3 regions of the Mesorhizobium opportunistum WSM2075 genome follow, and region 3 is predicted to be linked to each of the others. Evidence: predicted binding sites of a transcription regulator. Region 3 holds the regulator's gene; each other region holds the start of a gene.
What was found. Region 3 encodes LexA, which represses DNA repair genes until DNA is damaged. Its sites were predicted from a motif close to TGTTCNNNNTGTGTTCNG; they were not measured.
Positions count from the first base shown of each region.

Region 1: the regulator LexA is predicted to act here: its motif matches at 1,577-1,594, upstream of MESOP_RS17710 (ATP-dependent helicase).
Region 2: the regulator LexA is predicted to act here: its motif matches at 1,712-1,729, upstream of MESOP_RS03005 (DNA recombination protein RmuC).

Region 1 covers NC_015675.1:3,691,849-3,696,027, reverse strand. The annotation lists gene MESOP_RS17715 (glucose/quinate/shikimate family membrane-bound PQQ-dependent dehydrogenase) at 1-1,375, opposite strand, end outside; gene MESOP_RS17710 (ATP-dependent helicase) at 1,637-4,179, shown strand, end outside.
Region 2 covers NC_015675.1:647,878-652,056, forward strand. The annotation lists gene MESOP_RS03000 (GFA family protein) at 1-386, shown strand, start outside; gene MESOP_RS03005 (DNA recombination protein RmuC) at 408-1,679, opposite strand; gene def (peptide deformylase) at 1,783-2,313, shown strand; gene fmt (methionyl-tRNA formyltransferase) at 2,317-3,270, shown strand; gene MESOP_RS03020 (GNAT family N-acetyltransferase) at 3,267-3,773, shown strand; gene truA (tRNA pseudouridine(38-40) synthase TruA) at 3,797-4,179, shown strand, end outside.
Region 3 covers NC_015675.1:4,393,162-4,397,340, forward strand. The annotation lists gene MESOP_RS21150 (ComEC/Rec2 family competence protein) at 1-2,170, shown strand, start outside; gene lexA (transcriptional repressor LexA) at 2,164-2,916, opposite strand; gene MESOP_RS21160 (pyridoxal-phosphate dependent enzyme) at 3,292-4,179, opposite strand, start outside.

The DNA of each region.
Region 1 (4,179 bases), 700 kb from region 3:
GCTGCGCCGGCACGTCCATGTCCCACAGGTCGTGATGTACGGTCTGCCGCACCCATTTCAACTGTCCGGTGTTGAGGTCGAGCGCGGTGATCGAGGAGGAGAACTTCTCGACATTGTCGCTGCGGCCCATGCCGAGTTGGTCCGGCGTCTGGTTGCCGAGCGGCACATAGAGCAGGCCGAGCTTCTCGTCGGCGCTCGGCGTCGACCACATGTTGGGCGAGTTGGCGGTGTAGGTCTGGCCGGGCGCCAGCGGCGTCGTCTGGTCCGGATTGCCGGAATCCCAGTTCCACAGCAATTTGCCGGTGGCGGCATCATAGGCGCGGATGACGCCGGACGGCTCCTGCGTCGAATAATTGTCGTTGACCGCGCCGCCGACGATGATCTTGCCGCCCGCGATCAGCGGCGCCGAAGTCGAGTAATAATAGCCCGACTTCGGGTACGGCATCCCTGTCAGAAGGTTGAGCGTGCCGCCCTCGGCGAAGGCGGGGCAGACCTGCCCGTTGGCGGCGTCGAGCGCGATCAGCCGCGCATCCGAGGTCGGCAGGTAGACGCGCGTGGCGCAGGGTTGCCCGGCAGCGCCTGCGGCATCGGCATAATAGGATACGCCACGGCAGGTCTGGTGCTGGCGATCCTTGTCGAGCTTGATCTTGGGATCGTAGCGCCATTTTTCCTTGCCGGTCGCCGCATCGACCGCGATGGCAAAATTGTGCGGCGTGCAGATGTAGAGCGTGTCGCCGACTTTCAGCGGCGTGACCTGATAGGTGGTCTCGCCAACATCGTCAGGCCCCTTTACGTCGCCGGTCCGGTAGGTCCAGGCTGGCTTCAGGTTGGCGACATTGTCCGGCGTGATCTGGTCGAGCGGGGAATAGCGCTGGCCGAATTGCGTGCGGCCGTAATAGTGCCACTCGCCGGCCGGCACATCGCCGCCAAGATTGGCGTTGGGGGTCACCTTATCGGTGTCGAGCGCGCCGGCGATGTCCTTGGGGTCCGTGGTCATCGAATAGCCGGCCACCGCCAGCGACGCCAGCACCGCCAGGATCAGCGGTGCGCGCCCGTCGGGACCGGCAAGCCCCCGCCTCGCCCACGGCGTCAGCAGCCACAGCGCCACCAGCACGATGATGCCGCCGCGCGGGCCGAGTTCCCACCAGTCGAAGCCGATTTCCCAGACCGCCCAGGCCAGCGTGCCGATCACGATCGCCGCATAGAGCCACAGTGCCGTGGAGCGGCGCCGGTAGAGCAGCCAAGCGGCGATCAGGAAGGCGAGACCGGCGATGATGTAATACCAACTGCCGCCCAGCGAAGCCAACCAGATGCCGCCGGCGCCAAGCGCCAGGCCAAGCAGAAAAAGAACGAGGGAGGTGATGGTGACAGCCAAGATGATACTCCTTCGACTGTTCGCGCTGCGGCGCGGCCATGGGCAACCCGGCATTGCGTTGCCGCCCGGAACACAACTTTCCTCCGCCCGCCCCGCCTGTCAAGCTTGAGCCATGCGGCGTGATAGGGGCTGTCTCCCCTGCTGCAAACGCTGGGCAGGCCGATCGTCCGCTGGCTAGGCGGCCGGATAAGCCACTTTACCGGGAACAAAACGTAGACACTTCTGGTCTTTCCCTCCCGAATCACTACATTCGGGGGGAAGATGTCCGGCTTTTCCGAAGACATGCCCTTTTTCGACGAACCCAATGCGCGGCCCACGGCCCCGTCGGGCATTGCCGCGCGCGCCATGGCCGCCCGCGGCGGCCAGAACAACGCGCCCGACTATCTCAAGGGTTTGAATCCCGAACAGCGGCTGGCGGTGGAAACCACCGAAGGCCCGGTTCTGGTGCTGGCCGGCGCCGGCACCGGCAAGACCCGCGTGCTGACCACCCGCATCGCCCACATCCTCGCCACCGGCAAAGCCTTCCCGTCGCAGATCCTTGCGGTGACCTTCACCAACAAGGCCGCGCGCGAGATGAAGCAGCGCATCGGCATCCTGATCGGCGAAGGCAATGTCGAGGGCATGCCGTGGCTCGGCACCTTCCACTCGATCGGCGTGAAACTGCTGCGCCGCCACGCCGAGCTTGCCGGCCTGAGATCCGACTTCACCATCCTCGACACCGACGACGTCGTGCGGCTGATCAAGCAGCTGATCCAGGCCGAGGGTCTGGACGACAAGCGCTGGCCGGCCAAGCAGTTCGCCCAGATGATCGACGGCTGGAAGAACAAGGGCCAAGGTCCGGCCGACATCGCCGAGGGCGACGCGCGCAGCTTTGCCAACGGCAAGGGCCGTGAGCTCTACAAGGCCTACCAGGAACGCCTGCAGACGCTGAACGCCTGCGATTTCGGCGATCTTCTGTGCCATCCGATCCGCATCTTCCGCGCCAATCCGGACGTGCTGAAGGACTACCACAGGCGCTTCAAATACATCCTCGTCGACGAATACCAGGACACCAACACCGCCCAGTACATGTGGCTGCGGCTCTTGGCGCAGCGGCCGCAATCCTCCCCCCTCGAGGGGGAGGTGCCCGCGAAGCGGGCGGAGGGGGTCGCCCCAGAAGGCACCGCTGCAGCGTCGCGCACTGCCGCGAGGACCCCACCCGACCGGGCTTCGCCCGGCCACCCTCCCCTCAAGGGGGAGGGAAATCCGCGTCCGGCCACCGTCAACATCTGCTGCGTCGGCGACGACGATCAATCGATCTATGGCTGGCGCGGCGCCGAGGTCGACAACATCCTGCGCTTCGACAAGGATTTTCCCGGCGCCACCATCATCAGGCTGGAGCGCAACTACCGCTCCACCGCGCACATCCTGGGCGCTGCCTCCCATCTCATCGCCTACAATGAGGGCCGCTTCGGCAAGACGCTGTTCACCGATCGCAACGATCCCGAGGACGGCAAGGTCAACGTCCACGCCGCCTGGGATTCCGAGGAGGAAGCGCGTGCCATCGGCGAGACCATCGAGGCCTACCAGCGCCAGAAGCACAATCTGAACGACATGGCGATCCTTGTCCGCGCGTCCTTCCAGATGCGCGCTTTCGAGGATCGCTTCATCACGCTCGGCCTCAACTACCGCGTCATCGGCGGTCCGCGTTTCTACGAGCGCATGGAAATCCGCGACGCGCTGGCCTTCTTCCGCGTCGTCGCCAACGGCGGCGACGACCTCGCCTTCGAGCGCATCGTCAACGTGCCCAAGCGCGGGCTGGGTGAAGCCACCATCCGCCAGATCCACGACACGGCGCGGGCGCTGCGCATCCCGATGCTGGAGGCTGCCGCCAACCTCGCCGAAAGCGACGAGCTGAAGCCGAAACCGCGCGCCGCGCTGCGCGAGGTCGCCGCCAATTTCGAACGCTGGCAGAAGGCGCTGGAAACCACGCCGCATACCGAACTCGCCGAGACAATTCTCGAAGAGAGCGGCTACACCGACATGTGGAAGAACGACCGCTCGGCCGAAGCCCCCGGCCGGCTTGAGAACCTCAAGGAACTGGTCCGCTCGATGGAGGAGTACGAGTCGCTGCGCTCCTTCCTCGAACATGTCGCGCTGGTCATGGATGCCGAGCAGAATGCCGGGCTCGACGCCGTCTCGATCATGACGCTGCATTCGGCCAAGGGCCTCGAATTCGAGACCGTCTTCCTGCCCGGCTGGGAGGAAGGCCTGTTCCCGCACCAGCGCGCGCTCGACGAAGGCGGCCGTTCAGGGCTGGAGGAAGAGCGGCGGCTGGCCTATGTCGGGCTGACGCGGGCCAAGAAGAACCTGCATATCTGGTTCGTCTCCAACCGCCTCATCCACGGCCTCTGGCAATCGACCATCCCGTCGCGCTTCCTCGAGGAACTGCCGAACTCCCATGTCGAGGTCGCCGAAGCCGGCAATTCCTATGGCGGCTACGGCAATCCCTATGGCGGCGGCTCGTTCGCATCGGGCCGTGGCGGCGGCCAGGGACCAGGAAGACAGAACCCGTACGGCGCCTCGCGCTTCGACAATGTCGGTGCCAACACCGAAAAATCCGGCGCCTTCTCAAACACCTATTCGACGCCGGGCTGGCAGCGCGCGCAGGCCAACCGCACCGAGGCGACCGACCGCAACTGGGGCACGCGCTCCGGCCATCAGGTCGAGCGCATCGGCTATGGCGAGACCGACAGTGGCTACGGCGCCGGCCGCACCTCGATCAAGGGCCGTACCATCGACGGCGAACTGGTCGCCAAATCCGT
Region 2 (4,179 bases), 3.1 Mb from region 3:
GCCACTGTGGCGCCATCACCTATGAAGCGGAGGTCGACCCGGAAAAGACCTCTATCTGCCATTGCACGGATTGCCAGCAGCTGACCGGCACCGCCTTTCGCGTGACGGTTCCGGCGCCGGAAAACAACTACCGGATCACGCGGGGCACCCCGAAAATCTACATCAAGACCGTGGCGAGCGGCGCCAAGCGCGTCCAGGCCTTTTGCGCAGACTGCGGCTCGCACCTTTACGCCACGTCGGTCGGCGATGGTCCGAAGGTCTATGGAATTCGGGCGGGGACCGCGCGGCAACGTCAGGATCTGGTTCCGACACTGCAGAAATGGCACCGCTCGGCGCTGCACTGGCTGCCTGAATTTCAGGGCATGACCACGGTGGAGGAGCAGTAGCGCCGGGTCCGGCGCTGCGCCTCAATCGTCGCCTTCGACGACCCTCAGCCTGAGCTGCCCGGTCTTCGAATCGGCGACGCGGGGGCCTGCATCGGCCTTCGCGGCCGGTGCGCGTGAGGCTCCGTCCGGGCCGGCATCGCCGTCTGGCTGCGCGCCGAATTCCAGCGCCTCGATCTTCTGGCCGCGCTTGGTGACCTTCGATGTCGAGACCAGGATATCGTCGATGTCCTTGGCCGACTGGCCGAAATGGACCTGCAATTTGCGCACCCGCTCGTCGACCCGCGCGACATCCTCCATCAGCCGGATCACCTCGCCCTGGATCAGATGCGCCTGTTCGCGCATGCGGGCGTCCTTGAGGATGGCCTGGATGACCTGGATCGACAGCATCAGCAGCGACGGCGAAACGATAACGACGCGCGCCCGATGCGCCTTGTGGACAATCGCCTCGAAATTCTCGTGGATCTCGGCGAACACCGATTCCGACGGCACGAACATGAAGGCGGTGTCCTGCGTCTCGCCCTGGATCAGGTATTTTTCCGAGATGTCGCGGACATGGATCTCGATGTCGCGGCGGAAGGCCTGGGCGGCGACCTTCTGCAGGTCGGCGCCATCGGCGGCACGGATGGCGTTCCATGCCTCCAGCGGAAACTTGGCGTCGATCGCCAGCGACGGCGCGCCATTCGGCATTTTCACCAGGCAATCGGGCCGGCTGCCGTTCGACAGCGTTGCCTGGAACTCGTAAGCGCCATGCGGCAGGCCGTCGGCGACGATGGCCTCCATGCGCGACTGGCCGAAGGCGCCGCGCGTCTGCTTGTTGGAGAGGATCGCCTGCAACTGCACGACCTGGCCGGCGAGCGACTGGATGTTGCCCTGCGCGGTGTCGATGACCGCCAGCCGCTCCTGCAGCTTCGCCAGGCTCTCATGCGTGGATTTGGTCTGTTCGGTCATGGTCTGGCCGATGCGGCCGGTCATGGCGTCGAGGCGCTGGCCGATCGATTGCGTCAGCTCTGCCTGGCGCGCGCCGAACACTTCGGCGATGGCGCCCATGCGGCCCTGCATCTCGGCCTGGGATTGCAGAATGCCGGCCATCCGCGCTTCGGCGTCGCGAGCATGGTCGGCGGCTTCGGCAGCCGCCACGGCGCGCGCCTTGGCCGACCGCCACAGCGCGACGACAAGCGCCACGAACAGGCCAAGAAACAGCAATGCGCCGAAAGCCAGCGCGTGGCCAAGCGTGATCGTGGAGGCGCCAAGCCGTGCCACGGGCTCCGAAAGGATGGTGCTCAGGTCATTCATGTGGACAGCATAGCCGATTCGGCCCGACGACACAGATCAAAACGTGAACGAGGCTCAGACGCCCCGGTTGACGCTCTTCGCTGGACGTCTTACGTGGAACGCCATGCCGATCAAGCCGCTCATCATCCTTCCCGACCCCATCCTGCGCCAGGTTTCCAAGCCGGTGGAACGCGTCGACGCGCCGTTGCGCGGATTAGCCGACGACATGCTGGCCACCATGTATGACGCGCCAGGCATCGGGCTGGCCGCGATCCAGATCGGCGAACCCCTGCGCATGCTGGTGATCGATCTCGCCAAGGAAGACGAGACGCCGGCGCCGCATGTCTTCATCAATCCGGAAATCCTGGAAAGCGCCGACGCCCGCTCGGTCTACGAGGAAGGCTGCCTATCCATCCCCGACTATTACGCCGAAGTCGAACGCCCCGCTTCGGTGCGCGTAAAATACCTCGATCGCGACGGCAAGCTGCAGGAGATGGAGGCCGAGGGGCTGATGGCGACCTGCCTGCAGCACGAGATCGACCACCTCAACGGCGTGCTGTTCATCGACCACATCTCGAAGCTGAAGCGCGACATGGTGGTGAAGAAGTTCAAGAAGCTCGCCAAGGACAAGGCGCCGGGCAAACTGGTGGGATAGGGAATGCCCCTTCGCGTCATCTTCATGGGCACGCCTGAGTTTTCGGTGCCGACGTTGCGCGCGCTTGCCGAAGCGGGACACCAGATTGCAGCCGTCTATACCCAGCCGCCGCGCGCCGCCGGACGGCGCGGGCTGGAACTGACGCCGTCGCCGGTGCAGCGCGAGGCTGAGCGGCTGGGCGTCGAGGTGCGCATGCCCGTATCGCTGAAAGGCGAAGCCGAGCAGGCCGCTTTGCATGCCCTGGGGGCGGATATCGCGGTGGTCGTCGCCTATGGGTTGCTATTGCCGAAGGCGGTCCTCGACGCGCCCCGGCTCGGCTGCATCAACGGCCATGCGTCACTGTTGCCGCGGTGGCGGGGCGCGGCTCCCATCCAGCGCGCCATCATGGCGGGCGACCTGGAAACCGGCATGATGGTGATGCGCATGGAAGAGGGCCTGGACACCGGGCCGGTGGGACTGGTTGAAAAATGCGCCATCGAACCCGATATGACGGCCGGCGATCTGCATGATCGGTTGATGAGCATCGGTGCTGCCCTGATGGTGGAAGCGCTGGCGCGGCTGGAAGAGAGCACCCTGAGATTTACCACACAGGCCGTGGATGGGGTGACTTACGCCAGAAAAATCGATAAATCCGAGACGCATGTGGACTGGACGCGGCCGGCGGCCGAGGTCCACAACACCATTCGCGGCCTGTCGCCCTTTCCCGGCGCCTGGTCCGAGATTGACATTGGCGGCCGCCCGGAGCGGCTGAAACTGCTTCGCTCGACGCTGTCCGAAGGCCTGCCGCTTTCGGATGATTTGGGCGAGTCGGGAGGCATTCTCGATGACCGGCTGACGGTAGCCTGCGGAACAGGCGCGGTCAGGCTGGTCGAAGTTCAACGCGCGGGCGGAAGGCCTGCTGCCGCGCCGGAATTCCTGCGCGGGGCCAAGATCGAAAAAGGAATGAAGTTCTCATGAGCATGATGTCGATACGCGCGGCGACGCCGCGGGATCGCGAGGCCATTCGCGACGTCGAGGAACACGCTTTCGGCCAGCAGGCGGAAGCCGGGCTGGTCGATGCGCTGGTGACCGGCGGCGATGCCGTCGTCGAACTGGTGGCGGAGGAAGATGGGCAAGTGGTCGGCCACATCCTGTTTTCCCGGCTGTTCGTCCAAAATGGCGGCAAGAGCTTCGCCGCCGTGGCGCTCGCGCCGCTGGCGGTGGAGCCCTCCTTCCATGGCAGCGGCATTGGCGGCGCGCTGATCCGCGAGGCGCATATCCGCCTCAAGGATACCGGCGAGACGCTGGCCGTGGTGCTGGGCGATCCGGCCTATTACGGCCGTTTCGGCTATAGCCATACGCGGGCCGAAAAGTTCGAGAGCGAATACCAGGGCGAAGCGCTGCAGGCGCTGGCCTGGGGCGACGCTCCGGAAACCGGCAGTCTGATCTATGCTTCCGCCTTCACCGCTCTCGCCGCCTAGGCGAAAGCGTATAGCTGCCCGGCATGCCGCGTTTTCGCCTCGACATCGAATATGACGGCAGCCTTTTCGCCGGCTGGCAGCACCAGGCCGATCAGCCTTCGGTGCAGCAGGCGATCGAAGAGGCGATCGAAAAATTCTGCGGCGAGGCGGTGCGACTGCGCGCCGCCGGCCGCACCGATGCGGGCGTGCACGCCACGGCTCAGGTCGCACATGTCGACCTCGTCAAGGCATGGCCTGGCGACAAGGTGCGCGATGCCGTCAACGCCCATCTGCAGGCGGCGGGCGCACGCGTTGTCATCCTCAAGGCAGGCGTCGTCCCCGACGATTTCGACGCCCGATTCTCGGCCACCGGCCGCCACTATCTCTACCGCATCCTCAACCGACGCGCGCCCTCGGCGCTGGAGAA
Region 3 (4,179 bases):
GCTGGTGCCGGTTTGCCTTGCAATCGGCGCGATCGGCTATTTTTCGCTGACGGTCGAACCGGACTTCGCCAGGCCTGTCGCGGTGGTCGTCCTCATGGGCTTCCTGGCGATTGTCTCGCGCTCGTGGCCGAAAACCCATCTGTTCCTGATGGCGGCATTGCTGTGCGCGCTTGGCTTGCTCGCCGCCAAGGTCGAGACGTGGCGCACGGGAACCCGGATGCTGGGCTCGGAAATCTCGACGCAACTGAGCGGCCGCGTGGTCTCGATCGAAGAGATGGAGACCGGCCGCATCCGGCTGACCATCGACGTGACATCGACCGCTCGGCCGAAACTGCGCTACGCGCCGGAAAGGGTCCGGCTTTCGGCACGCAAGATACCGCCGGAAATGACCGCCGGCTCCCTAATCACGGGCTACGCCAAACTGTTGCCGCCAACCGGTCCGGTGCGGCCGGAGAGCTACGATTTCTCCTTCGACAGCTATTTCGCCGGCATTGGCGGCAGCGGGTTCTTTCTCGGCAATCCAAAAGTCGTTGCGGCCGATGACGGTGGCATGCCGCTGTCGGCCCGCCTTTCCTCAGGGATAGAAAACGCCCGCGAAGCCATCGCCGACCATATCAGGGGCAGCGTCGGCGGCGCCGAAGGCGAGATCGCGGCGGCGCTGATCGTCGGCGTGCGCGCCGGCATCCCCGACGAAATCAACGAAGCGATGCGGCGCACCGGCATCTATCACATCATCTCCATTTCGGGACTGCACATGGCGCTGGTCGCCGGAACCATCATGGGGCTGCTGCGCGGCGCCTTCGCGCTGTTCCCGGACTTTTCCGCGCGCCGGCCGGTGAAGAAATACGCGGCCGCGGCCGCACTTTTGTCGATCGCCGCCTATCTCGTCATCTCCGGCGTCGTCGTCGCCGCCGAGCGCAGCTTCATCATGCTGGCGGTGATGCTGATTGCCGTCCTGTTCGATCGCGCGGCTCTGACCATGCGCAATCTGGCGATCTCGGCGATCGCCGTCATCCTGGTTTCCCCGCATGAGGTGGTCGGCCCGAGCTTCCAGATGTCGTTCGCCGCGACCGCGGCCCTGGTCGGCGCCTATGCCGGCTGGGCGGATCACCGGGCGGGAAAAACGAGGCCACCGCCGCCGAAGCGATCCTTGCCCGGTTTCCTGACCCGAAAATTCCTGCTGGCGACAGGCGGATTGGCCATGACCTCGATTATCGCCGGCAGCGCCACGGCGCTGTTTGCCATCTGGCATTTCCAGCGGGTGTCGCCGCTCAGCCTGTTCGCCAATCTGGCCGTCATGCCGATCGTGTCGGTGGTGATGTTCCTGGCCGTTGCCAGCGCGCTGCTGATGCCGTTCGGACTGGATGCGCCATCCCTTTACCTGATGGGCAAGGGCCTGACCGCGATGATCGCCATTTCGGCGTGGATATCAGAACGCTCTCCGGTCGATGCGGTCGGGCTCATCTCACAGCAATCCGTGCTGCTGGTGACGATTGCCCTGGTCATCGCGACGATGGCGACGACGTGGCTGCGGCTTGCAGCGCTTCCATTCGCGCTCGCCGGCTTGCTGGCGGTGTCCGACACGCGCACGCCGGATGTGCTGGTCTCGGAAGACGCGCGGCTGGTCGCGCTGCCGATCGGCGGTGGCGAACTCGCGGTCAGCCGGGCCCGGCCGAACGAATTCACGGTCGACAACTGGAAACGCGCGCTGACGTCCGAAACCATCATCCCGCCAGAGATGTTCGACAAGGCGGATGGACAATTCGATATTGCCGATGCCGTCAATCTCCCGCCGGGAGCGCCGTTCTATTGCACAGACGGTGTCTGTCTCGCCAGGCACCCGTCCGGTGCGATCATAGCGCATGTCGAAGACCGCAAGGATACCTGGAAGGCCTGTGGCTTCGCCGACCTGATCATCGTCAATGACGCGACAGCCTACGATGCCTGCCACAATCCGCTGGTTCTCGTCGTTACCAAACGGCAGCTCGCCCGCAAGGGCAGTGCGGCCATCTTCTTCGACCGCCAATCGGCCACCGGTCCGCCAACCATCAGCTTCGCGGTGGACAGCCCGTATCGGCCCTGGCACGCGCAGCGAAAGTTTTCGCGCGAGGCGAGAGGCCTGGAGCCCTATCGCAAACCTGACAAGCCAAGTGCCGTGCCGGCTCAGTAGCGCCTGATCAGCCCAACCAGCTTGCCCTGCACCTTGACCCTGTCCGGCCCGAAGATGCGCGTCTCGTAGGCCGGATTGGCGGCTTCAAGCGCAATCGAAGCACCCTTGCGGCGGAACCGCTTCAGGGTCGCTTCCTCCTCGTCGACCAGCGCCACGACGATCTCGCCCGGGCTCGCCGTATCGGCGTTGCGGATAATGACCGTGTCGCCATCGAAGATGCCGGCCTCGATCATCGAGTCGCCCTTGACTTCCAGCGCATAGTGCTCGCCGCCCATGATCATGTCCGGCGGCACCGAGATGGTATGCGTCTGATGCTGGATGGCATCGATGGGCACACCGGCGGCGATGCGACCCATGACCGGGATGGACACCGCTGGAACCGCATCGTCGTCGTTGCCAGCAGCGGCAAAGCGCGACGGTGCCGGCTTGATCTGGCGGCCGAGGCTGCCCTGACCGAGACCGCCTTGGCCGAGACTCCCCTGGATGACGCTTGGCGAGAACTTCTTTGCCGCGTTGAGGCCCGGCGCGATCGAATCCGGCAGCCGCAGCACTTCCAGCGCACGCGCCCGGTTGGGCAGCCGGCGAATGAAGCCGCGTTCCTCCAGCGCCGTGATCAAGCGATGGATCCCTGATTTGGAGGCGAGGTCGAGCGCCTCTTTCATCTCGTCGAAGGAGGGCGGAATACCGCTTTCCTTGAGCCGTTCATGAATGAACATCAAGAGTTCATGTTGCTTGCGTGTCAGCATGGCGGCCCCCAAGGCATCTGGACAAGGGTTTTGATCCAGAATGGTTCTGATCCAGAATCGAAAAACAAACCCAGAACAAACACTATCTGTTCCAGTTGTGTTCTGCAACCGTTTAAAGTTTAGTGAATTTGGTAAGAGAGCCGAAATCATTTGCGGCCCGGACAGGCCGGAAATCGGGGTTTTTCGCCCGTTGCCGCCCGTCGCCCGCATTGAAATGTTTGGTTAATAGCCTGTGGCCTGTCTTGCGACATGGCTCGGCATCAGCCGACGGCAGAGCCCGTCGAGGCCGATTTCGGCGCTTGCGATCGGCTTGCCTGCCGTGAACGAAACGAAATCAAAACGCCAACAATCGCCGGTTCGGAAGCAGGTACGGGATCAGGCTGGCGGGATCGCACCGGCCAGCACCTGCGCATAGAATTCCGCATCGATATTGCCGCCGGAGATGACGCAGACGACGTTGCCGGTCGCCCGCTCACTGCTGAGAGCCGCGGCCAGCGAGGCGGCGCCCGCGCCCTCGGCGACGACCTTGGCCTTCGAGAACAGGAGCCGCATGGCCTCCGTCACCTGTTGCAGGCTGACGGCGATGGCACCGTCGATGAGCTGGTTCGCCAACGGCCATAGCTCGGGGATCAGGGAGGGACCGCCAATGCTCTTGATGAAGGAGGGCCGTGTCTCGATCTCGACAATACGTCCGGCCGCCAGTGCGGCGGTGACCGGCGCCGCGTTCTCGTCCTCGACGGCAAAGACCCTCGCCTGCGGACGAAGGGCCTTGAGCGCACTTGCAACGCCGGTCGTCATGCCGCCGCCGCCATATGGCGTCAGCACGAAATCGACCTCCGGCAGATCCTCGACAATCTCGAGGCCGATGGTGCCGTTGCCAGCCAACACCGCCTGATCGGTGACGGGATTGATGAGAAGTTCGTCAATGTCGGGCCGCTCGATCGCGGTGATGTAGCGCCACCAGGTCTCGTGGGAGACAAAGCGCACCTCGCCGCCAAGACGGCGGACACCGTCGATCTTGGTCTGCGGCGCGCCGGCATACATGTAGGCGGCCATCGGAACGCCAAGAGCCCGTGCCGCCCAGGCCAACCCATAGGCCATGTTGCCCGAACTGACGGTCGCAACACCGTGCCTGAGTTCATCGGCGTCACGACAAAGCAAGGTATTGAGCGCCGGCCTGAGCTTGAAGGCGCCGATCGGCGACAGGGTCTCGAGCTTGAGGAATATCCGCTGGTCGGCACGGCCAAGATCGAGGCGCAGCAG